DNA from 3 places in the Cohaesibacter gelatinilyticus genome. Region 3 is predicted to be linked to each of the others. Evidence: riboswitches for the same ligand, from Rfam matches in the RefSeq annotation. Region 3 holds a riboswitch; each other region holds the start of a gene.
What was found. Region 3 has a riboswitch for cobalamin ahead of CRO57_RS21525 (hypothetical protein). Riboswitches for the same ligand answer to the same signal wherever they lie in the genome.

Region 1 (7,760 bases), on a different contig from region 3:
AACCGTGAGCACGACCTTCTCGATTCTGATGACTATTATCAGTTTGAAGGTGGGCTTTCCGCCAGCGTGGAAGCCTTGAAAGGGTCTGCTCCCAAAATCTATCACAATGACCATTCTCGTGTCGAGCGACCGGTCATTCGCACCTTAGATGAAGAGATTGCGCGCGTGGTTCGCGGTCGCGCAGCCAATCCCAAGTGGATAAATGGAGTGATGCGGCACGGCTATAAAGGCGCATTTGAGATGGCAGCGACGCTCGATTATCTGTTTGCCTTTGCCGCCACAACAAACGCTGTTGGAGACCATCATTTCGATCAACTTTATTCCGCCTATATTGATGATGAGACCGTTAGGGATTTCCTGATGGAAAAGAATCGGCCAGCTTATGATGATATGATTGATCGTTTTCTGGAAGCCATTGATCGCGGTCTTTGGACCCCACGTTCCAACAGCGCTGCCTTTATGCTGCAGACTGCCAGCAACCAAAACAAACAGGAGGATGTCGCATCATGACAAAAGACATGACCCCGGAAGAACAAGATGCTCGTCACGCAGAAAAAATGAAAAAGAAGAAAGCAGCTCGAGATAAGATCCTGGCCACCAAAACCATCGAAAAAGGCTTGGTGATTGTTCATACCGGCAAGGGCAAAGGCAAATCTACCGCCGCCTTCGGAATGGCCTTCCGCCAGATTGGCCATGGCAACAAGATTGCCGTCATCCAGTTCGTCAAGGGTGCTTGGAATAGTGGCGAAAAGGCCGTTCTGGAGAAATTCCCTGAGCTGGTGACCATCAAGGCCATGGGCGAAGGTTTCACCTGGGAAACACAAGATAGGCAGAAAGATATCGAGAATGCAGAAGCAGCCTGGGCAGAAGCCAAGAAGGCTATCCTTGATCCCGAAATTCGCTTCGTTCTGATGGACGAGCTGAATATCGTTCTGCGCTATGATTATTTGCCAATCGATGAAGTGACCTCTTTCCTGCAGAACGAAAAACCCGAAGACACCCATGTTGTCATCACCGGCCGAAACGCCAAAGATGAGCTGATTGAAATTGCAGATCTGGTCACCGACATGACACTGATCAAGCACCCGTTCCGCTCAGGCGTAAAAGCTCAGGAAGGCATTGAATTTTAACTTAAAAAAGTCTTTTCATATGAAAAGATTGCAAACTTTTTCCTTCATTACCTGCAACCATTTATCTGGTTGACAATGAAGGGATCAGCTTTTAACTGTGACACAGATGGTTTGCCTCCCCCGAGAGTGGTGAGGTGATGAAAAGGGAACATGGTGAGGCGTACCCAGAAGGGACCGAATCCATGGCTGCCCCCGCAACTGTAAGCGGTGAGCAAAGGATGCGAATGCCACTGGCCTGATTTAAGGCTGGGAAGGTGCATCCCGCGCCAAGACCCGCGAGCCAGGAGACCTGCCATCTTTGGTGCGGCTGTTGCAAGACAGCACTCTCTCTATCAAGACGCCGGGGTGTGCGTTAGGTGACGAGACAAAGATGGAAATTGGTAAAGTCAAAAGCCACCCTCCATCCCTCTCCTCTCCAATCGTTCAAAGCCTTTCGCGTCTCCAAATAATGCGACTTCGTTCGTTGGAGGCAAAATGACATTTTTGAAAAAACTGGGTCTGGCAACTGCCGCCCTCGCTCTCTCAATCTCTTCTTCTTCTGCCCATTTTGTTCTGGCCTATACCCCAGAGGTGAATCTGGAGCGCGCAGGCGATGTTCCGCTCAAACTGATCTTCTGGCATCCGTTTGAAAATGGTCATGTGATGGATCTGGCAAAGCCGGAAGCCGTTTACATGATGCATAAAGGCAAGAAGATCGATCTGATGGACAGCCTGAAGCCGATCACATTCAAGGGCGCAAGCAATGAAGCCAAGGCCTTTGATGCCACGGCAAAGATCAAACGCAACGGTGATTATATCATAGTGGTTGAACCTACTCCTTATTACGAGGGGAGTGAGGACATCTATATTCAGCAGCTGACAAAGAGTTTCCTGAACAAAGGTGGTATTCCAACCGGTTGGGAAGAACCACTTGGTCTCGCTACCGAAATTGTACCGCTGAACAAACCAACCAATATTCTGGCAGGCTCCACCTTTACCGGTCGCGTTCTCGCTGAGGGCAAGCCTGTTGCCGGCGCTGAGATAGAGATCGAATATATGGCTGCAGAGCCAAATATGGAAACCAACAGCCCCAAAGACCCAAAGGCCAGCCCTATGCCAGGCGGCGCTGTTGTTGCTCTGTCCGATGAGAATGGCTATTTCTCTTTCGGCATTCCAAAGGCAGGATTCTGGGGCTTTGCAGCCCTTGGCTCTGGTCCGAAAAAAGAACATGAAGGCAAAGAGCTTTCCCAAGATGCCGTCATTTGGGTTCGCGCTTATGACGTCAAATAATTCGCTTGAGGGGTGGTTCGCCACCCCTCGTACCCGCAACCAGATACCGGAGAGGACAGCCCGTGCATATCATAGATGCAGCTTTGACCAATGATGTCGTCATTGCTGGCGGTGTCCTCACTGTTGCAGGCCTCGGACTTGGATTGCGCAAACTGGACATGGATCTAATCCCTGCTGCTGGTGTTTTAAGCGCGACTTTCTTTGTTGCATCCCTGATCCATGTTCCTATTGGGCCATCCAGCGTTCATCTGATCATGAATGGTCTCGCCGGACTGATTTTGGGGTGGGCGGCATTTCCTGCGCTGTTTGTCGGTCTATTATTGCAAGCAATCTTCTTTGCTTTTGGTGGCATCACCGTATTGGGTGTAAATGCAGTCAATATCGCCGGACCTGCCGTTATTGTCGGGTTGCTATTCCGTCCATTCGTGATTGGAGCCAGTTCAGCAGTCATGGCAGCAATCTTTGGCGGATTGGCTGGAGCGTTGGCCATCTCTCTGACAACATTATTCGTTGGCATCTCGTTGGCGCTGTCAGAAGAATCCCTCATCCCTGCCGTAAAGCTTGTGTTCCTGGCACATATTCCCGTGATGGTCATTGAAGGATTGCTGAGCGCAGCCGCTGTCTATCTGATTTATACGGTCAAGCCGGAGCTCTTTCAGGTGATGAGCCAACTCAATATGAGACAAGTTGATACGGAGGAACGGTCATGAGACTTCTCTCCAAAATAATTTTCGGCCTTGCTTTGGCGCTGTCTATTTCCATCAGTTCCATGCCCGCATTTGCCCATAAAGTGATTGCCTCGGCTTACGCCGAAGGAAACGCTGTTGAAGGCGAGATTGGCTTTTCCAATGGCGACATGGCCAAGGATGTTGTGGTCGAAGTCTTGGATGATGATGGCAACAAACTCGGCGAGACCAAGACAGATGAAGAAGGCATTTTTCGCTTCACACCGACCAGCCTTATTCCCTTGACCTTCAGAGCGGATCTGGGCCAAGGGCATGTCGCTGTCTATCGCATGGCTGAAGACGAGCTTCCTCAAATTGAAGACGCAGCGAAACCTTCAGCAACTCAAGCATCCATGGTCAAACCTGTTGGTGATACAGGCTCTTCAATCAGCTCCAGCAGTCAGGTCATTGCAAATGATGCAATGATGCAGATGATCAATACTGCAGTGAAAACTGAGGTGGCTGCTTTGAAGTCCGAATTGCGCATGGCCGTGCGATTGGAAACCAAGCCGCTTCGTAAAGAAATTGCGGCTTACAAGGAAAAGAATGATCTTCAGACCATTTTGGGTGGGATTGGGTACATCATAGGCCTATTCGGCATTGGCTTTTATGTGGTAGCCAGACGGGAAGCTCAAAAGATGAAGACAAATGGCAGCTCTTCTAACAAAAGTGAGGCCGCTTGATGAGTGATATACTGGAGCAAGCTGGCCGCGCCTATGACATAACAGGGCATGAGTTACCAACTGACCATATGTGGATCCGTCGGTTGGATCCGCGTGTGCGGATTGTGGCTCTTAGCGCCTATGCTATCACACTCGTTCAGCTTACCAGTATCCCTCTACTTCTAGCAGCTTTGGTGCTGTCTTTTGCCCTGATGAGCCAAGCCAGGCTACCAGTCGGCCCCACCATCAAGCGCGTGGCCATGATGGATAGTTTCATCATCTTCATGCTGGTGATGCTTCCCTTCACCATGGCGGGCACACCGCTCTTTCATGTCTTTGGTTTTGCCGCTTCCTATGAAGGTGTGATGAAAGGCATTGATATTTTGCTCAAGGCCAATGCCATCGTTATGGCGACGCTCGCCTTACTCAGCACCTTGGAACCGGTCACGCTGGGGCACGCGCTTGCCCGTCTCAAGGTCCCTGCCCCTTTGGTTCACTTGCTTCTCTTCACTGTACGCTATATCGAAGTGCTCCATGAAGAATATAACCGTCTGCGCACTGCAATGAAGTGCCGAGGATTTCAGCCTGCCAATCGCTGGCATAGTTACAAGAGCTTCGGCTATCTGGTTGGCATGCTTCTCATTCGCTCATTCGAGCGATCAGAACGCATCATGCAGGCCATGAAATGCCGTGGCTTCAATGGTCAGTTTCATCTACTTGACCGCATGGCATTTGACCGCCTTGATGCTGTTTTTGTCGGTTTTGCCAGCCTGACAATGCTGACGCTGTTGGCTCTGGAGATATTGAATGTCCTCCCTTCTTGAGCTCAATGACATCCGCTTTGCCTATCCGGGGTTCGAGCCTTGTCTGAATGGTGTCAGCTTGAATCTGGAGGACGGAGAACGTCTCACCCTGACCGGTCATAATGGTGCTGGCAAGAGCACTTTGCTGCATATCATCGTGGGGCTGCACAAAGCACAAGGCGGTACGATCAGAGCCTTCGGCAGCGATTACAAATTTGAAAAAGAATTTCGGTTACTGCGCCGGCGCGTCGGCCTTGTTTTCCAAGACCCGGATGATCAGCTCTTTTGTCCGACTGTCGCCGAAGATATTGCATTTGGTCCGCTCAATCTTGGCTACTCCAAGACTGAAGCCATGAAGATCGTCGACGAGACACTCGCCGAGCTCAATCTGTCGGCTTTTCGCGATAGAGTGACGCATAAGCTATCAGGCGGACAAAAAAGACTGGTATCATTGGCGACGGTCTTGGCTATGAAACCAGAAATTCTGTTATTGGACGAGCCTACCAACGCTTTGGATGAGAAAACGACAAAACGTCTGATTGACATTCTTGTCAACTTGCCCCAAGCCATGGTGATCGTTTCCCATGACCGGCAGTTTCGTGCTGCAGTGGAGACCAGAAGCATTCAACTGGAAGCCGGATGCATTCTGTCAGAGTCTGAAGATGCCTGAAGCGGCATGATGCAGACACAAGGTTTCCCGTTTGGCCATGCCTGAAGACAGGCGCCGGACAACTTTCGCAGTGTTCCCCTTGAGGGAACTGAAACACATGCCAGTGCGGTTGATCCAATTCGGAGACCAAGTCTGGCCTGCAGGAGAGATTGACAGGTTGGAGAGTTCCAACCCTGCCCTTTTCCATCCCTGCATTTTAAGGACCAGCCGAGCGATCGGCCAATGAGATAGGGATTTGACGTGACTCAGGACGCCCCAAAAGAAAAACTAGGCCTGATGATTTGTGGCCACGGCAGCCGCAACAAAGAGGCTGTTGGCCAGTTTGCCAAGCTGGCAGAACGTCTGGCACCACGCTTTCCGGATTGGCCTGTTGATTACGGCTATCTGGAATTTGCCAATCCCGTTCTCTCCAATGGTTTGGACAAGCTGGTGGAGCAAGGCTGCAATCATATCCTTGCTGTTCCAGGTATGCTGTTCGCAGCAGGCCATGCCAAGAATGACATTCCGTCTGTTCTGAACGCCTATCAAGCCAAGACACCTGGCGTGAAGATCACCTATGGTCGAGAATTGGGGCTGGATCTGAAAATGATCAAGGCTGCTTCTGCCCGCATTCAGGAAGCTGTTGATGCGGCCAATGAAGAGCATGGCGAACTGCCATTGTCCGAGACCATGTTGATGGTGGTTGGACGTGGTGCATCTGATCCTGATGCCAATTCCAATGTCAGCAAATTGATGCGTATGCTTTGGGAAGGTATGGGTTTTGGCTGGGGCGAGGTTTGCTATTCTGGCGTGACATTCCCACTGGTCGAACCTGGGCTGGAGCATGCTGCTCGCCTTGGTTACAAGCGGATTATCGTCTTTCCTTATTTCCTCTTCACCGGCATTCTGATCCGCCGCATCTATAACTTCACCGATGAAGTTGCCGCACGCAATCCAGATATCCAGTTCATCAAAGCTGGCTACCTGAACGATCAGGATTATGTGATCGAAACCTTTGTTGATCGCGTTCAGGAAATTCTGGATGGCACTAATAATATGAACTGCCAGATGTGCAAATATCGCGCGCAGGTTCTTGGCTTTGAAGATGAAGTCGGCTTGAAACAGGAAAGCCATCACCATCATGTGGAAGGTGTTGAGACCGCTGATTGCGAATATTGCACGGATAATATGTGCAATAATGAGTGCCTGAAGCATGGTCCTGCGCAGCACGGTCATCATCACCATGATCACGATCATGGGCACCATCATCACGGTCACTCTCACAGACATGATCACTCACACGATCATGGACACAGTCATGACCATGATGATCACCATCATCATCCTTATCCTCATGCAGATCACCCACTTGGGCCAAACAGCATGTATAAAAAGGACTAGGGAGCGATGCTGGCCACGCCGACCTACGACTATATCAAATCACCTCAAGGCATCTATGAGGAATCCTTTCGCATCATTCGCGAAGAGGCTAAGCATGACTTAGCCTCCCTCCCTGATGATTTGGGTCCCGTTGCCGTACGTCTGATGCATGCCGTCGGCATGACCGATCTGGTCCCCGATTTACGCTTCAGCAATGCCGCCGTGGCGGCTGGCCTGTCTGCCCTCAAAGAGCAAAGGCCAATATTGGTGGATGCACAGATGGTTGCGGGCGGAATTACCCGGCGGTTTCTTGATGTGGAACAGGGGGGCAATGGCAATGAGGTTCTTGTCACGCTGAATGATCCGAGTGTATGGGATTTGGCAGCGCGAATGGGTACCACTCGCTCTGCAGCAGCTTTGGAACTTTGGCGACCTCATCTGGACGGAGCCATTGTTTCCATTGGCAATGCTCCGACCGCTCTGTTCCGCTTGCTAGAGATGATCAAGGAAGGCGCGGCCAAGCCCGCTCTCATTCTTGGTTTCCCCGTTGGTTTTGTCGGCGCTGCTGAATCCAAAGAGGCTTTGGCTGAGGAAGCACAGGAACTTGGTCTTGACTTCATTACCCTGACCGGTCGGCGTGGTGGAACTCCCATGGCAAGCAGCGCTGTGAACGCATTGGCCCTGATGGCTTTGGGGCGCGAAATTTAAAAGGCATCTCCATATTATTGGAGGGATTATTTCATGAGCAACGAAAAACCAACCAGCACTCGACCCGAACCTTGGATCTCGGTGATTGGCATCGAGGAAGATGGCGTAAGAGGGTTGTCTGATCTTGGACTGTCCCTGATCAAGGATTGCGATATATTGCTGGCTGGCCAACGTCATCTGGATATGGTGTCAGATGATCTCAGCCCCAAAGCTGAGCGTATGACTTGGCCATCGCCTTTTTCATCCACCTTTTCGATAATTGCCGAGATGAAGGGCAAGCAAGTTGTCATTCTGGCAACTGGCGATCCGATGTTTTGCGGCATTGGCGGAACGCTAACGCGTTTCTTTGACTGGTCCGAATTAAGGGTCCTTCCAGCCAAATCTGCCTATAGCCTAGCTGCAAGCCGTATTGGTTGGCCGCTCGACAAATGCTC
Region 2 (7,760 bases), on a different contig from region 3:
CCGGGTCTTCCAGGATTTGAGCACCCTCTTCCAGCACGAAATTTGGATCTTCCGTCAGCAAGCCGACGAGCTGTTTGCGATCCGTACGAGACGTATCTTCGCGGCTGTAGGACCGCTTGCCAATGAAGTCCTTCTTCTTCTTGGAGACGATCCAATCCATATCCAGATCCTGTGGCGTCAGAGAGCCATCAGTATCCTGGCCGGTGATGATGTAACCCTTTTCTGCACGCAAAATATGCATGGTCTCGGTACCATATGGCGTGATGTCATAAGGCATTCCGGCTTCGACCACCGCTTTCCAAAGTGCCAGACCATAGCGGGATGGTACATTGATCTCGAAGGACAATTCGCCGGTAAAGGAGATACGGAAAATCCGAGCGGGAACGCCACCAATGGTCTGTTCTTGCCAGGTCATGAATGGGAAGGCGTCATTGGACCAATCCACATCCGGGTTCAGCGCTTCCATCACCTTGCGTGCCATCGGGCCATTGATAGCGATACAGGACCATTCTTCCGTGACAGATGTGCAATGGACCTGCAATTCAGGCCACTCGGTTTGCAGATATTCTTCCAACCAATCCATCACATGAGCGGCACCGCCAGTGGTGGTCGTCATATGGAAGTGATTTTCGCTGATGCGGCTGGTTACCCCATCATCAAACACCATGCCATCTTCACCACACATGACACCATAACGACATTTGCCGACGCCCAGTTTGAGGAATACATTGGTGTAGAAACGATTGATGAATTCTGCTGCATCTGGTCCCTGAATATCGATCTTACCAAGGGTCGAAGCATCCATCATGCCAACGGATGTGCGAACAGCTTTGCATTCACGTCTTGTCGCGGCATGCATATCCTCATCGCCTTGGGCATAGAACCACGGACGCTTCCATTGGCCGACATTCTCAAACTCCGCGCCTGCTTCAACATGAGCCGAATGAATTGGTGTTGTGCGGATCGGATCAGACAGATCACCAATCTCCCGCCCAGCCAGCGCACCAAAGGTCACCGGAGTATAAGGTGGGCGGAAGGTGGTGGTACCGGTTTCCGGGATCGAGCTCTCAATGGCTTGCGCCAGAATTGCCAGACCATTGATATTACCGGTTTTACCCTGATCGGTCCCAAAGCCTGTCAGCGTATAGCGCTTCATATGTTCGACTGACCGGAAGCCTTCTCGCGCGGCCAGCTGAATATCAGCCGCGGTTGAATCGTTCTGATAGTCAACAAAATGCTTTGCCTTGCTCTGACCAACCGGCTTTTCAGACGGAATCAACCAACTTGGGTCTGGATTTCCAACTTCAGGCTCTTCTACCGTGAAGCGTCGGGCGGATTTACGATCTTCAAAGCCAGCGTGTACGGCTGCTTTCACCCCTTCCCGGCTGCCTGAACGCAGACATTCGGCCAACGTGAAATCGCCATTGGCGCCACCGATTGAGACAGCATCCTGATTGGGAGCATAAAGATTAGGTACAAAGGCTGCTTTCTCATCGTCATATTTAAGTTTGCCTGAAGATTGACTGAAGAGATGGACAACCGGGCTCCAACCGCCTGACATCATCAAAAGATGAGCATCAAACTGCTCGACCTTGCCGGTGATCTTCTCACCATCCCATGCAGCAACACGAACACCGGTGAAATGACTTTGACCCAAGGTCTTGGTGACCACATGACCGGTCAAAACCGTCGTACCGGTTTCGCGCATTTGCTGGATCAGCGGACCTTGCGGATCTTTGCGGGTATCGATGACGGCAACCAGATCGCCCCCAGCAGCCTTGAAATCAAGAGCGGCTTCATAGGCACCATCGTTATTGGCAAAGAGGATAGCCTTTTTGCCCGGCAATACCCCGTAGCGATTGATATAGGTTTGCACAGCACCTGCCAGCATGATGCCCGGACGATCATTGTCGCCAAATACCAATGGGCGTTCATGAGCGCCGGTCGCAAGGATCACACGCTTGGCACGGATATGCCAGACCCGCTGCCGAACATTTGCGCGATTGGATGGCTGGTTCTTATGATTCAAGCGTTTTTCCAATGCCACCAAATAGTTCTGGTCGTAATAGCCAAAGACAGTTGTGTTGGGGAGTAGAGTTGTCTCTCTCTGTTCGGAGAGCGCTTTAATCTGCTCTTCCACCCAATCGACAGAAGCCTGTCCGTTGATTTGACGTTTCACACCAAGAAGCGAACCACCCATACGCCCTTGCTCATCTGCAAGGATCACTCTGGCTCCACCACTTGCAGCATCACGTGCTGCCGCCAAACCAGCAGGCCCAGCGCCAACCACCAGAACATCGACATGTTTATGGATATGGTCATAGCAATCCGGGTCGGTACCCGTTGGAGCGGTACCCCACCCGGCAGACTTTCGGATCATAGGCTCGAAGACATGATGCCAGGCCCAAGGCGAGCCAAACAAGGTCTTGTAATAGAAACCCGCTGCAAAGAAGCGATGAAAGAGACCATTGATGGCCTGAACATCAAATTTCACCGATGGCCAGGCATTGACGCTGCTGGCAACCAATCCATGACAAAGCGGTATTTGTGTTGCCTTTGGGTTTGGCTCTGCACGCACACCCTGATGCAATTGCACCATGGCATTTGGCTCTTCTGTACCCGCAGCCATGATGCCCCGCGGGCGGTGATATTTGAAAGAACGCGCTACGAGATGAACACCATTGGCCAGCAAAGCTGAGGCCAACGTGTCGCCTTCATAACCGTAATAATAGCGATCATTGAAGCGAAAACGCACTTGTTTGTCACGGTTCACAAAACCACCGCTCTGTAAACGATGGCCGTGAATATTGGATGGGGAATGAGGCTGATCACTCATCTTATTTGCCCTTCCCTTTCAGATCTTTCAAATTTGGCTTTTCGCCAGCCTTATAAGAACCCATTATTTCATGGGTAACGGTATGACGTACGACATTGAACCAGCGACGGCAGCCTTGGGTATGCACCCAACGTTCACGGAACCAGCCTTTGGTATTGGTACGCATGAAGAGGAAGTCTGCCCATTCCTTGTCATCAAGACTTTCCGGGTCTTCTGGTCTCGCGATATGCGCTTCTCCACCATAATGGAATTCGACTTCGTCGCGTTCGCCGCAATAAGGGCATTCAATCTTCAACATGTCTTCTCTCCCTTATCGTCTTAGTGCGCCACGCCCGCGGCACCATGCTCATCAATAAGATAACCGGTCACGAAGCGGTTCAAATCAAATGGAGCATTCAGCTCGTGCGGTCTGTCTCGTGCAATGGTATGGGCATAGGTCCATCCAGATCCCGGAATGGCCTTGAAACCACCAGTTCCCCAACCGCCGTTTATATAGAGGCCATCGACCGGTGTTTTGGAGATGATCGGGCAAGCATCTGGACAGGTATCAACGATCCCGCCCCAGGAGCGCATCATCTTCAGACGTGAGAAAATCGGGAACAGCTCTTTCAGTGCGCCAATCTGGTGTTCAATCACATGGAAGGATCCGCGCTGCGCGTAGGAGTGATACGCATCAATCCCCGCTCCCAGCACTAGTTCTCCCTTATCCGACTGGCTGACATAGACATGCACCGCGTTGGACATGACGACTGTATCCAGCACTGGCTTGATTGGCTCCGATACCAATGCCTGCAAGGGATGGCTCTCGATTGGCGTCCTGAAGCCTGCCATATCGGCTAGAACTGAGGAATGGCCCGCAACGCAAATAGCGACTTTCTTGGCCTTGATGGTACCAAGCGTTGTTTCGACACCCGTTACCTTACCTCCATCGCGATTGATGGCAGTGACTTCGCAGCCCTGAATGATATCCACTCCGCGCTGATCAGCGGCACGTGCGTAGCCCCAGGCCACGGCATCGTGTCGACCAGTGCCTGCACGCTTTTGCAAACTTGCTCCCATCACCGGATAGCGGAGATCGGTGGAGATATTGATGATCGGACAGAAATCCTTGACCTCTTGCGGATCCAGCCATTCAGCATCAATGCCATTCAGTTTATTAGCATTCACCCGGCGTTTGGTATCACGAACATCCTGAAGGGAGTGGGCCAAATTCATCACGCCTCTCTGAGAAAGCATGATGTTGTAGTTCAGATCCTTTGATAATCCCTCATAAAGCTGCAAGGATTTCTCATAAAGATGTGAGGCCTCATCCCAAAGATAATTGGATCGAATAATGGTGGTGTTGCGACCAGTGTTACCGCCTCCCAACCATCCTTTTTCCAGAACGGCAACATTGGTAATGCCGTGCTCTTTGGCCAGATAATAAGCTGTCGCCAGACCATGCCCACCACCGCCAATGATGACAACATCATAGCTTTCCTTGGGACTGGGGCTACGCCATTGGCGCGGCCAATTCTGATGAAAGGACATGGCATTCTTGGCCAACGAAACAATGGAATATCGCATGATTGTGCGTCCTGCCTGAAAGAAGTCTTTTCACTGACCAATCCCCGCCGGAATCACGCTTGATCAATCAGTTTTTATTTCCTCTAGAGAAGCCGAGCTTTGTATCTAAATCAAGGCAACGATCATACTTTACTCCAAGAATTGCGTATCAAGTATCGTAATGCCGACATCTGCTAATGATTGACAAACAGAACCGAATAGTCGACATAGGATGTCCGCTTTGGTTTTTGGTTGCATGCGTGGCCAAAATGAAAAGGGAACATGGTAAAGGCGACCCAAACCGGGGCCGAATCCATGGCTGCCCCCGCAACTGTATGCGGCTGTGTCATTTCATAACCACTGGCCTTTTGCCGGGAAGGGAAATGTCACGATAGCTGCGAGCCAGGAGACCTGCCAAAGGGATTTGAGTTTTTAGCCGGTCGGGGTGTGCTGGGAAAAGCGAGGCTTGCGGAGCATCTTTTCGATCCCTGTTTTGCCACTTTGCTTTTCTCCTTCTTGATCATGACATGCATCGACTAGCTGTTATTTCCAGCTTGTCAGGACCAATGAGAAGAGCATGAGCAAGCAAACAGGATCTCCCAGTATTTTGCAGATTTGTGTCACATGCCGTACGCAGGAAGATCTTCAAGCTCCCGTACCGGATGACGGCATTGAAGCCAAGCGTAGCGGACAGAAGCTTTATGAGCGCCTGCTTGACCAGCAGGATGCTCTGAATGGGGATGTCGAAATTCATGCCGTCGAATGCATGAATGGCTGCCAATCTGCATGCACCGCCAGCCTGCAAGCAGCTGGGAAATATTCCTTTCTTATAGGCAATCTGGATGATAGCACCGAGCGTGTTGACGATCTATTGTCCTTTGCCAATGCTCATGCTGCTGCCGAGAATGGCTTACCAGCATGGCGGGAACGCCCAGTCCATGTGAGGAAAAACACTCTGGCCCGGCTGCACCCTGTTACGCGGCCATCGTCCGGTGCATCATCCAGCAATGATGCCAGCTAATCCAATTTCAAACTTACGAGAAACCCGATGAGCTTTAGCACCAATTCGGCCAAGAAAATTCCAGCCACTGTCGTCACCGGTTTTCTGGGCGCAGGCAAGACCACTCTGATCCGCAATCTGATCAATAATGCTGGCGACAAGAAAATCGCATTGATCGTCAATGAATTTGGCGACATGGGTTTTGACGGTGAGCTGCTGAGTGATTGCGGCAACCCAAACTGTACGGAAGATGATGTGGTCGAGCTGAAGAATGGTTGCATATGCTGCACCGTTGCTGATGACTTCCTGCCGACCATGGAAAAGCTGATTGCCCGTGAGCCTCGCCCTGATCATATTGTCATCGAGACTTCCGGCCTTGCTCTGCCTCAGCCACTGGTTCAGGCTTTCTCATGGCCGAGCGTTCGCGCGTCCGTCACCGTTGATGGCGTTGTCACGGTTGCTGATGCCATGGCATTGTCCGAAGGCCATTACAGTCAGGATGAGGAAGCCATTGCCCGCCAACGTGAGGCAGATGACAGCCTTGATCATGAAAGCCCGATTGAAGAGCTGTTTGCCGACCAGATCAAATGCGCCGACATGATTGTCGTCTCCAAAGTCGATCTGGTGGATGAAAATGGCCTGTCTAAGGTGGAAGCCCTGTTGGCTGAACAAATGCGTGATGGCGTCAAAGTTGTTCCATCCCGCAATGGTGATTTGTCTGCTGCGGTTCTTCTTGGCCTTGATAGTGCAGCGGAAGATGACATGGATAGCCGCAAAGCTGCTCATGATCACCATCATGACCATGATGATGACCATCACCATGACGACGATCATGATCACGATCATCACCACCATCATCATTCTCATGATGAGTTCAGCTCCGATGTCGTTGCACCACGCGTCTTTGCCAACATGGATGATATCAAAACCCAAGTCGAGAAAACCCTTGCCCTGCCGGGTGTTCTGCGGGTCAAAGGCTATGTGAATATTGAAGGAAAATCCGCCCGTGTCGTTGTACAGGCTGTTGGACGTCGGGTGGAGACGTGGTTTGATCCAAGCATGGATGATAAGACCGGTCTGGTTGTCATCGGCCTGACTCCGCTGGATCTGGATGGTGCAACTGCACTGCTTAGCAAATAAGAGTAAGTTTTCCTTATGCACATTCTTGCCCCACAAGCCGGTCGTATTGACGATGGTGATGAAGCTATCGATCTGGGTCAGAGCCCGGGGGATATTCTCTTTCTTTCAGCTGCGGATAGCGAGTTATCCGCTCTGGCTGATTGCGCCCAGTTGCGCAATGAGAATGCGCCGAGCCTGCGGCTTGGGAATGTGCTCTCGCTGAACCATCCTTACTCAGTCGATCTGTATGTGGAGCAAACAGCAAAGCATGCCAAACTGATTGCCTTACGCATTCTGGGGGGCGAGGAATATTGGCGTTATGGCCTTGAGCAAATGCAAAAGCTCTCGCGTGGCCATGAAATCGCATTGGCGGTCATGCCCGGTGATGACAAATGGGATTCTGACTTGGCTGGATGGTCCAGCTTGCCTCAAGATCAAGTCCGTCAGCTCTGGCGCTATTGTGTAGAAGGTGGTCAGGAGAACCTCTCCAACGCCCTCTCCTTTGCCGACTATCTGATTGGCGCAAATGAGAGTAGCCCCGGCCAACCCAAAGCCTTGCCGCGCATGGGGCTTTGGTGGCAAGGACAAAGCCTTGAAGGTATGGATGCAATTTCGACGCACATTAATAAGCAAGTCGTCGCGATTGGTGAAGCACCAGTTTTTGCTCCCGTCATGCTTTACCGCTCACTCGTGCAGAGTGCGATGATGGCTCCGGTTCAAGCGTTATGCGATGCACTATTTGCCAAAGGCGCAATTCCGCTCCCCATCTTTGTGCCAAGTTTGAAAAATGCCGAGGCGCAGGAATTCCTATCGGAGCTCTTCGCTCGCTTTCGGCCTTCGGTCATTCTCAACACGACGGCCTTTGCCATTTCCAAAGCTGGACAGGCTTATGAGCCAACTGTGTTGGACAAGCCAGGAGCTCCAATCTTGCAAGTCATCTTGTCCAGCTCCTCAGAAGAAGCTTGGCAGGAAAGCCCACGCGGTCTATCGGCTCGTGATCTGGCCATGCATGTGGTGTTGCCTGAACTCGACGGACGCATCCTCAGTCGCGCAATCTCCTTCAAGGAAGAAAGTGGCTTTGATGAGCGCACGCAGAGCAATCCCGTTCGTTATGTCCCAAAGGTTGATCGTGTTGCTTTTGTCTGTGAGCTTGCAATGCGCTGGGCGCGTTTGGAACAGAAAAGCCAAGCAGAACGTAAGGTCGGTTTGGTGCTAGCCAATTATCCAAACAAGGATAGCCGCATCGCCAATGGCGTTGGC
Region 3 (7,760 bases):
ATGAGGCGTTCGACCAGTTCGACACGCGCTTGTTTGTCTTGTTCTGCGGCGCTCTGCTCGGCGCGCAGGCGCTCTTGTTCGATGGCATTTTGCTTGAAGACCAGAACGGCATTTGCCATGGCGCCGATTTCATCTTCGCGATCCACACCCTCGACCTGAACGTTGTTATCGCCATGGGCCAGTTGTCTCATGGCAGAGGTAATGTTGCGGATTGGATTTGCAACAAGTTTGGTCAGGAAGAAGCCAAGTACACCGATCATGATGATTGCGGCGAGTGTGGTTGCAATTGCTGCAGACAGACGGAATGTGGCGAGGTTCGCATAAGCCAGTTTCTTGTCCATGGATAGAGCAACATACCAGTCTACCGGCAAACCCTGAATCGGGATGAAGGTGATCAGGGATTGACCGTCAGTTGCTTCTACCTCTGTCATTTTCGCGCTTATGGCGGGCGTATTGACTGGGTAGGCATCCGCCAGAGTCTTGTCGACCAGATCCTTGTTATTATGGACCAGAATTTTGCCTTCGCTATTCACCAGGAAGGCTTCTCCCTTGCCATCAAGATCGGTCTGGGCAAGCATGTTGACCAATGTATCGAGATCGAAATCGGCTCCTATGACGCCAAGCAAAGTGCCGCCGGATTGCACCGGAGCTGCGACGGAAATGATAAGCCGGTTTGTGGAGGCATCGGCATAGGGATTGGTCAGGACAGAGTGATTTTTCGCGACCGCTCCCTTGTACCATGGACGTTTGCGCGGATCATACCCTTCCGGTAGATCGGCCTCCGGCCACATATGCATGGCACCTGTTTCCTGCACGCCAAGGTAAGTGGCGTCAAAATTGTCGACATAGGTCTTGTTGTTGAAGAGAGATTTCGGGTCCTTGCCATCTTCCAGCACAGCTGCGAAATCCGCTGCAGAGGTGATCATCATGATCCGGCCCTGCAACCAGTTATTGATGCTGTTGGCAGTGGTTTTGCCTGTATTGTCCATCAGTGCGGCAACTTCATGCCTGATGGAGTCTCTCTGCAGAGAATCGTTGTAGAAGGCAAACAGGGCGAAAACCACTAACACTGTTGTAGCAGCGATGGCCAAGACCTTTGTCAAAATTCCTTTTGACAATTGAATTTCAGATTGTGCCGGATTTATCGACATAGTTTTTCCTGGAATTGGGGGACATATACATTATGAGTAAATCAAAGTAAGTAAAAATATGACTAATATTTATTCTGTTGTTTACCCTGTATTTCATGCTTATTTTTGTGATTTGAATGTCTGTTTTAATATTCGTAGTTTATGATGTTATGGATCAATAAAAACGCTTTTGGCGTGTATTGTTCATGCATTGCAACAAAATTGTATACAGAGAATTTGTAACCTAATATTCCTCTTCAAAAGAAGATCAAGCAATCTGTGTTTTCATGGGTTGCGATTATTTTCAAATACTGGGAATTGTTGTCCTGTCAAAGCTCTATGAGCTCTGGTTTTTTATTTTGTTATTGATTTATAACAATATTTTTAATTCCATATTTTTCTTCTGGTCCTGGCTTGCCAGAACAAACGCACCTGCATGGAATTGGAAATTGTGACGGGCAGGATAGTCTGCCAGTGGGAAGCAGGCGCAAAGAATGAGAGCCGTAGAAGCGGAAAATGGCAGGATAAACGGGCCTGTCGTCCGGGCTATTGCGGCTAAAGCCGATTTATCGGGCTTGTGTGTCTGGGGCGGCGGGGCATGGAGCCTGAAAGTCTTGTTTAGAGACTTTTAAATCGGGCACTTATACACATCCCTTTTGTCGGAAGATCTGATTGAGCTGTTTGAGAGATTGATCAGCGTCGTGTTCATCGAGATCATTGATCATGCCTGATATCGTGGAAGCTGTTTTGTCTTCATCGGTTTTACTGATGATCATATCGATATCGTCGCCGATGCCGTCAATGAGGGCATCTTCCTTGCGTTGTTCCTGACGTCCAATATTGCGGGCAAGTTCCGTGCAGCTCATATAGCGAGCGTCTTCCAGGCTATTGTCCGAGGATGTACAGGCGCCGAGTGTTGTCATGGCGATGACAGGGCCGAGAAGAATGAGCCGGTTGGGCATGTTCATTCCTGGTTTTCCTTGTGTTTTTCAGGTTTATGGATGTTCACCAACAAATCGCCAGGCTGGCAATCCAGAAATTCGCAAATTGCTTGCAAGGTGTTGAAGCGGATGCCATTCACCTTTCCAGAGCTGAGCAGAGACAGATTGGAGGGTGTGATGCCAACATATTCAGCCAGTTCCCGTGCGGTCTTCTTTCTTTCCGCCAGAAGTATTTTTAGACGGACTTCAATGGGCATTCCGACCTCACACAATTGTTTTGTTATCGTCTTCAATTTCCTGGGCACGGGCCAGAGATCTTGAAAGCGCAAGGAAAACAATTGCAACAGCCAATAGAATGACTTCCGTGTCAAGGACATTCCATCCATAGGGGATTTGATATTTGGTCTTGGCATTGAGTGTCAGCAAGATCGGCATGATCGTCCAGATCAAGGCCGTGCCGACCCAAAAACCAAGCAACCCCCAGGCGGCATGTCTGAGTTTTCGGGAGAGATAAAAGAACGGGTTCAGGTGAGTTGGGCGCAGCATTTGGCTCATTTGCAAAAATGCCCATCCTAAAAAAACGAGTGTCATTGCCATTGTGGTGAAACCGACCGCAATCACCCAACCTGTCAGGTCAGGATATGGTGCTGGAAGATCAAAGAGATCGAAAATCAGTTCCTTTTCACCAATCCATGCGAACCCCCACCCAAGCAGGATGAGCAGGGCCAGAGCCAGCCATAACACGACCATTACCATTCGGGCTAAAATCGCCATGAGTCACCTTATCTTTGACCAATTCATCTTTTATATTGGTTTATATGATAATTTGTTTCTGTAAAACAGAAATTTTTTGTCAAATTTATGACATACAGAAAAGCCTTTTCAGAAACTTTCTCTGCTTTGGGGACTGACAGCATGAGGGTAAGGGAAGCCCAAGGCAGTGATGATGCGGCCTTGCTTGCAAAGTTTGATCTGTTTTGGTTTTGAGTGCCGGGAAGGAAAGCTCTCTGTGTCGTTCAGGCGGGAGGGCTGGTTTCAGACAAAATTCTGCGGTGATTTCAGGATGCCCCTATGGATCATCTTGTGCATCTCCTCTCCTTCGAAATAATGCTCTTCGATGATCTTGTCATCCTGCCAGCGCTGCCAACATACGCCATCGATCCGAAATGTCTTGCCCTCATGAGTGGTGAAGGATGTTCGATTGCGAAAGGCACAGACGCTTTTCTCCGGCGAGATCACCAGATCAAGAATCCTTCCGTCAATGGAGCGCGCTGATGCGATATAGGGTTCCTGTTTTTCGCGGCAGGCCTTTGCCCCTGTGGCGAAGACCAGACCATTGGCAAACATGATGCCGTCTGATGCAAAATATCGATCAAAGGCCTCCAAGGGTTTGCCCTCATTCAGAAGGGCGATTTGCTCTTTCACATGTGTTTGAAATTGCTCGCTTGTCATTTGCAATATTCTCCCCGGTTAAGAGAAACATAACAAGAACATTTGAGTCGGGCAATCGAATTCATTCCATGTGATTTTTTATTGCCGGATCTGTTTGGGGTTTGCGCATCGCGAAATAGAGGCAAAGGGCACCGATCAGCCAGGGCCAGATTGAAAGCGTATAGAATTCAGGGTCCAGAAAGCTGCTCCAGCGGATGCTGCAAGACTGCGCACTGGTGACATAGGCACAGCTCATGGACGAGAGGAGCGCCCAGATTATGACGGGCCCGAAGAGAAATACGAAGCTCAGAAAGTATAAAAAGAACCTCAACATGATATATCCCGATCTGTTTTTGCTTCATTTGACTATAGAGGAAAGCCAAATGTCTTGCCACTTGGTGGGCTGGTTTGCTCTCCGTACCTGCCTTGATCTCAATCATTGGTGGATTGTCTGTTATGTCATTGCTTTTATTCTGAGAAATCTTCTGTCCACATCTCATGCCAAATGAGGGGCTTGCTATTTCTGAACTTGCTGCTCATTATTCATGGCGATGGTTCTAAGAGGCCAAGCGGGCCTCTGGATGAAAAGGGAACACGGTGCGGTGTAGATCCAAAGCACTTTTGACGATTGCTGAATCATAAGAAATGCTTTGAATTTTATTCTATCGCGAGGCCTTGTCCGAAAAGTACTGCAACTTTTCGGGGACGCGCTGTAGACGCCAATTCCGTGACTGCCCCCGCAACTGTAGGCGGAGAGCAAGACCAGAAGACCACTGGATGCTGACCCAATCGTCAGTGAAGATCCGGGAAGGCTGGTTGAGCGTTGACCCGCAAGTCAGGAGACCTGCCATCTTCTTGTTCACTCAACCCGGGCGGGGTGCCTCGGAAAGGAGCCTGAAGATGCCAAATCTGGCCCATATATGTGCCTTTGACATGATCGGTCTTGCTTCCGCCCCCGCATTTGCGCGGAGGGCGTTATGGACCGGCATATTTCTTACCCATTCTCATCTTCCATTCCCTGTCGACATACCGGTAAGGTATGCGAGGCCAGCTATGTTTTTGCGCTGACATTGGCGCAGTCGGTCGGCAAGGCTCATGCCATTGTCGGTGATGATTTTTCGACTTCGGGCTTTGCTGAAATCAGATGCAGCGATCAGCCCTGCACGATTGGCTGGCATTGCAGCAAGGACGAGACCTTTGTCTTTGGCGATGTCGACATGGATCAGGATCTGGATGAATTGCTTGGTCTGGCCCGGCAAATTCTGGGCTCGCCGAACAGTGCCAAAGGCCCCCCCCGGCCGGTGGAAGTGCCTGCCTTCATGCTGGCTCTGGAAACCCAGGATGTGCTGAATAGAGTATTGGCTGCATGAGTTCCTCTGATCTGGTGGTGGAGAATGTGAGCTGGGCTCCCGGCTCACGCGCTCCCTATGTGCTGCATCCGCTTTCTTTCTCGTTGGATGCAGGCAAGACCCTTGGCATTATCGGGGCCAATGGCGCGGGCAAATCCACCCTTTTGCGTTTGCTCTATCGCTATAATCGTCCGCTGTCCGGCAATATCTATGTCGGTGGCGAGGATCTTTGGTCGCTGCGGCCAAGGCAGGCGGCCCGCCGGGTGGCAGCTGTGTTGCAGGAACAGCCAACAGACTTTGCGCTGACCGTGCGTGAGATTGTTGCCCTTGGCCGCACGCCGCATCAGCGTGGCTTTGCCTCGTCCGGTGCGCGGGACAGTGACATCATTGATGGTTCATTGCAGCAGATGGGTTTGCAAGGGTTTCAGGATCGTTTGTTCGGCTCGCTTTCTGGTGGTGAGCGGCAACGAGTGATGGTGGCGCGGGCTCTGGCCCAACGGCCACAGCTTCTCATACTGGATGAGCCAACCAACCATCTGGATATCCGCCATCAGCTGGAAATTGTCTCGCTGATCCGGGAGCTGGATCTGACCATCGTCACCAGTTTGCATGATCTGAATATGGCAGCTGAGGTGTGCGATAGCGTCCTGTTGCTGAAGGACGGGCAAATGCTGGCCTATGGCGACCCGTTTGAGGTGCTGTCAGAACAGCATGTCTCCTCTTCTTTCTCGGTCTCGGCGCGCCTTGAGCATCTGAGCGTCAGTGACCGTTCTCATTTCACTTTTCATCTGCCTTCTTAATTCGCTTCTTGCGATCTCGGAGATCGTATGGAGCGAATTAAGACTTTGTTTTGAAACGAATTCTTGTCCGAAAAGTGCTTCAACTTTTCGGGAACACGTTATAAAAGGAACACCCCATGAAACTTCTTGCTACAACTGCGCTTGCGCTCACCCTTCTGTCCGGTGCGGCCATGGCCGAGACCAAGGTTCAGTCCTGTGATCGCTCTGTGAGCTTTGATACTCCGCCACAGCGCGCCATTTCCAACGATGTCAATCTGACCGAGATGATGCTGGTGCTTGGCCTGCGCGACCGCATGGCTGGTTTCACCGGTATTTCCGGCTGGAAAACACTGGATGAAGAAATGCGTGAAGGCATCAAGGAACTACCTGAGCTGTCCCCAAAATATCCAACCAAGGAAGTGCTGATCGGTGCCGATGCCGACTTCTATTTTGCTGGCTGGAATTACGGCATGAAGGTTGGCGGTGAAGTGACGCCAGAAACCCTGGAGCCATTTGGCATCAAGGTTTACGAGTTGACCGAAAGCTGCATCCATATTGGCGAGAAAGCCAAGGTTTCCATGCAGGATATGTATAATGATCTGCTGAATTTGGGCCGTATCTTTGATGTCGAAGACAAGGCGCAGAAACTGGTTGATGGCTACAAGGCTGAATTGGACGAGTTCAAATCCAAGCTGAAAACCGCTGACACCCCATTGCGTGTCTTTGTCTATGACAGTGGTGAAGATACGCCATTCACTGCAGGCAAATACGCCATGCCGACAGCCATGATCGAGGCCGCAGGTGGCCGCAATGTCATGGATGATGTGGAGAAGAGCTGGACCAAGGTCGGCTGGGAAAAGGTTGTCGAGGCCAACCCGGAAATGATCGTCATCGTCAATTACGGCAAGGTCACCGCCGAAGAAAAGCGCGCCTATATGATGAACAATCCTGCCTTTGCCAATCTCGATGCGGTGAAGAATGATCGCTTTGTTGTTCTGGATTATGTGGAAGCAACGCCCGGCCCTCGCAACATCAAGGCCATCAAGAAATTGGCCAAGGCTTTCCGGGGAGCTTAAGGAATGACCGAGGCAGTTGAGAGGGGTTTTCCGCACCATAAATCGACTTACCAGTCCCGGCTGAAATTGTCCCTGTTGCTGGGTGGTTTGCTGTTGATTGCCTCGGTTTCGGTCTCAATCAGCGTCGGGGCCGTGTCAATCCCCACTGGTACGGTATGGAGCATACTTGCCGGTCGCGCCTTCCCCGAGCTGGTTGAGCCATTCTGGTCCAAAGGGCGAGAGGCCATTGTCTGGGATATTCGTTTCCCACGGGCGCTTCTAGCCGCCATGGTCGGGGCCGGACTTGCGATGGTCGGTGCCTGTTTGCAGGCCGTGACCCGCAACCCGCTGGCCGATCCGCATCTATTGGGCATCTCATCCGGTGGAGCCTTCGGGGCTATCCTGGCTTTGCTTCATACCGGGTTGTTTCTAGGGCTTCTGACCGTGCCTTTGCTTGCCTTTGGCGGGGCATTGCTGGCGACGCTTTTGGTATTGCTGATCGCCAAATTTGCCAGCTCCACCAGTGCAGACCGATTGGTTCTCACCGGTGTTGCTGTCTCCTTTGTCATCATGGCCTGTGCCAATATCCTGATCTTTCTCGGTGATCCACGGGCCACCCATACGGTGATCTTCTGGATGCTGGGTGGGCTCGGTTTGGCGCAATGGTCGCATCTGGTCTATCCGCTGATCATCCTGATACTGTGTGGCATCTGGTTGGGTATGCAGTCAGCTAAGCTCAATGCCATGACCATTGGCGATGAGACCGCTACCACCCTCGGCATTGAGGTGGAGCGCTTCCGTCTGATCATCTTTGTGGTCGGGGCGCTGATCACCGGCGTGATGGTGGCATTTTCCGGTATGATCGGCTTTGTGGGATTGATGGTCCCTCACATCGTGCGCGCCATTGTGGGCGGTGATTATCGCCGGGTGTTGCCGCTGTCTGCTTTGTTCGGAGCTATCTTTCTTGTCTGGGCCGATACCGTTGCCCGCATCATCATGGCCCCGGAAGACATGCCCATCGGCATCGTCACCGGCTTCATCGGCGGCCTCTTCTTCATCTGGCTGCTTGGCCGCT

Region 1: linked by a shared signal. The riboswitch ahead of CRO57_RS05010 (DUF4198 domain-containing protein) and the one ahead of CRO57_RS21525 (hypothetical protein) in region 3 are both predicted to bind cobalamin.
Region 2: linked by a shared signal. The riboswitch ahead of CRO57_RS05030 (DUF1636 family protein) and the one ahead of CRO57_RS21525 (hypothetical protein) in region 3 are both predicted to bind cobalamin.

What each region holds. Positions count from the first base shown of each region.
Region 1 covers NZ_OBEL01000001.1:1,117,751-1,125,510, reverse strand. Annotated here, with positions in the region: gene cobN (cobaltochelatase subunit CobN) at 1-510, shown strand, start outside; gene cobO (cob(I)yrinic acid a,c-diamide adenosyltransferase) at 507-1,130, shown strand; cobalamin riboswitch at 1,221-1,441, shown strand; gene CRO57_RS05010 (DUF4198 domain-containing protein) at 1,605-2,399, shown strand; gene cbiM (cobalt transporter CbiM) at 2,462-3,109, shown strand; gene CRO57_RS05000 (cobalt ABC transporter permease) at 3,106-3,807, shown strand; gene cbiQ (cobalt ECF transporter T component CbiQ) at 3,807-4,610, shown strand; gene CRO57_RS04990 (energy-coupling factor ABC transporter ATP-binding protein) at 4,594-5,259, shown strand; gene CRO57_RS04985 (sirohydrochlorin chelatase) at 5,536-6,639, shown strand; gene CRO57_RS04980 (precorrin-8X methylmutase) at 6,646-7,326, shown strand; gene cbiE (precorrin-6y C5,15-methyltransferase (decarboxylating) subunit CbiE) at 7,360-7,760, shown strand, end outside.
Region 2 covers NZ_OBEL01000001.1:1,127,569-1,135,328, reverse strand. Annotated here, with positions in the region: gene CRO57_RS05045 (sarcosine oxidase subunit alpha family protein) at 1-2,836, opposite strand, end outside; gene CRO57_RS05040 (sarcosine oxidase subunit delta) at 2,838-3,134, opposite strand; gene CRO57_RS05035 (sarcosine oxidase subunit beta family protein) at 3,155-4,405, opposite strand; cobalamin riboswitch at 4,607-4,814, shown strand; gene CRO57_RS05030 (DUF1636 family protein) at 4,959-5,402, shown strand; gene cobW (cobalamin biosynthesis protein CobW) at 5,430-6,521, shown strand; gene cobN (cobaltochelatase subunit CobN) at 6,537-7,760, shown strand, end outside.
Region 3 covers NZ_OBEL01000007.1:94,584-102,343, reverse strand. Annotated here, with positions in the region: gene CRO57_RS21555 (methyl-accepting chemotaxis protein) at 1-1,151, opposite strand, end outside; gene CRO57_RS21550 (hypothetical protein) at 1,772-2,098, opposite strand; gene CRO57_RS21545 (helix-turn-helix domain-containing protein) at 2,095-2,328, opposite strand; gene CRO57_RS21540 (hypothetical protein) at 2,336-2,845, opposite strand; gene CRO57_RS21535 (nuclear transport factor 2 family protein) at 3,107-3,523, opposite strand; cobalamin riboswitch at 4,038-4,368, shown strand; gene CRO57_RS21525 (hypothetical protein) at 4,480-4,872, shown strand; gene CRO57_RS21520 (ABC transporter ATP-binding protein) at 4,869-5,651, shown strand; gene CRO57_RS21515 (ABC transporter substrate-binding protein) at 5,768-6,706, shown strand; gene CRO57_RS21510 (FecCD family ABC transporter permease) at 6,710-7,760, shown strand, end outside.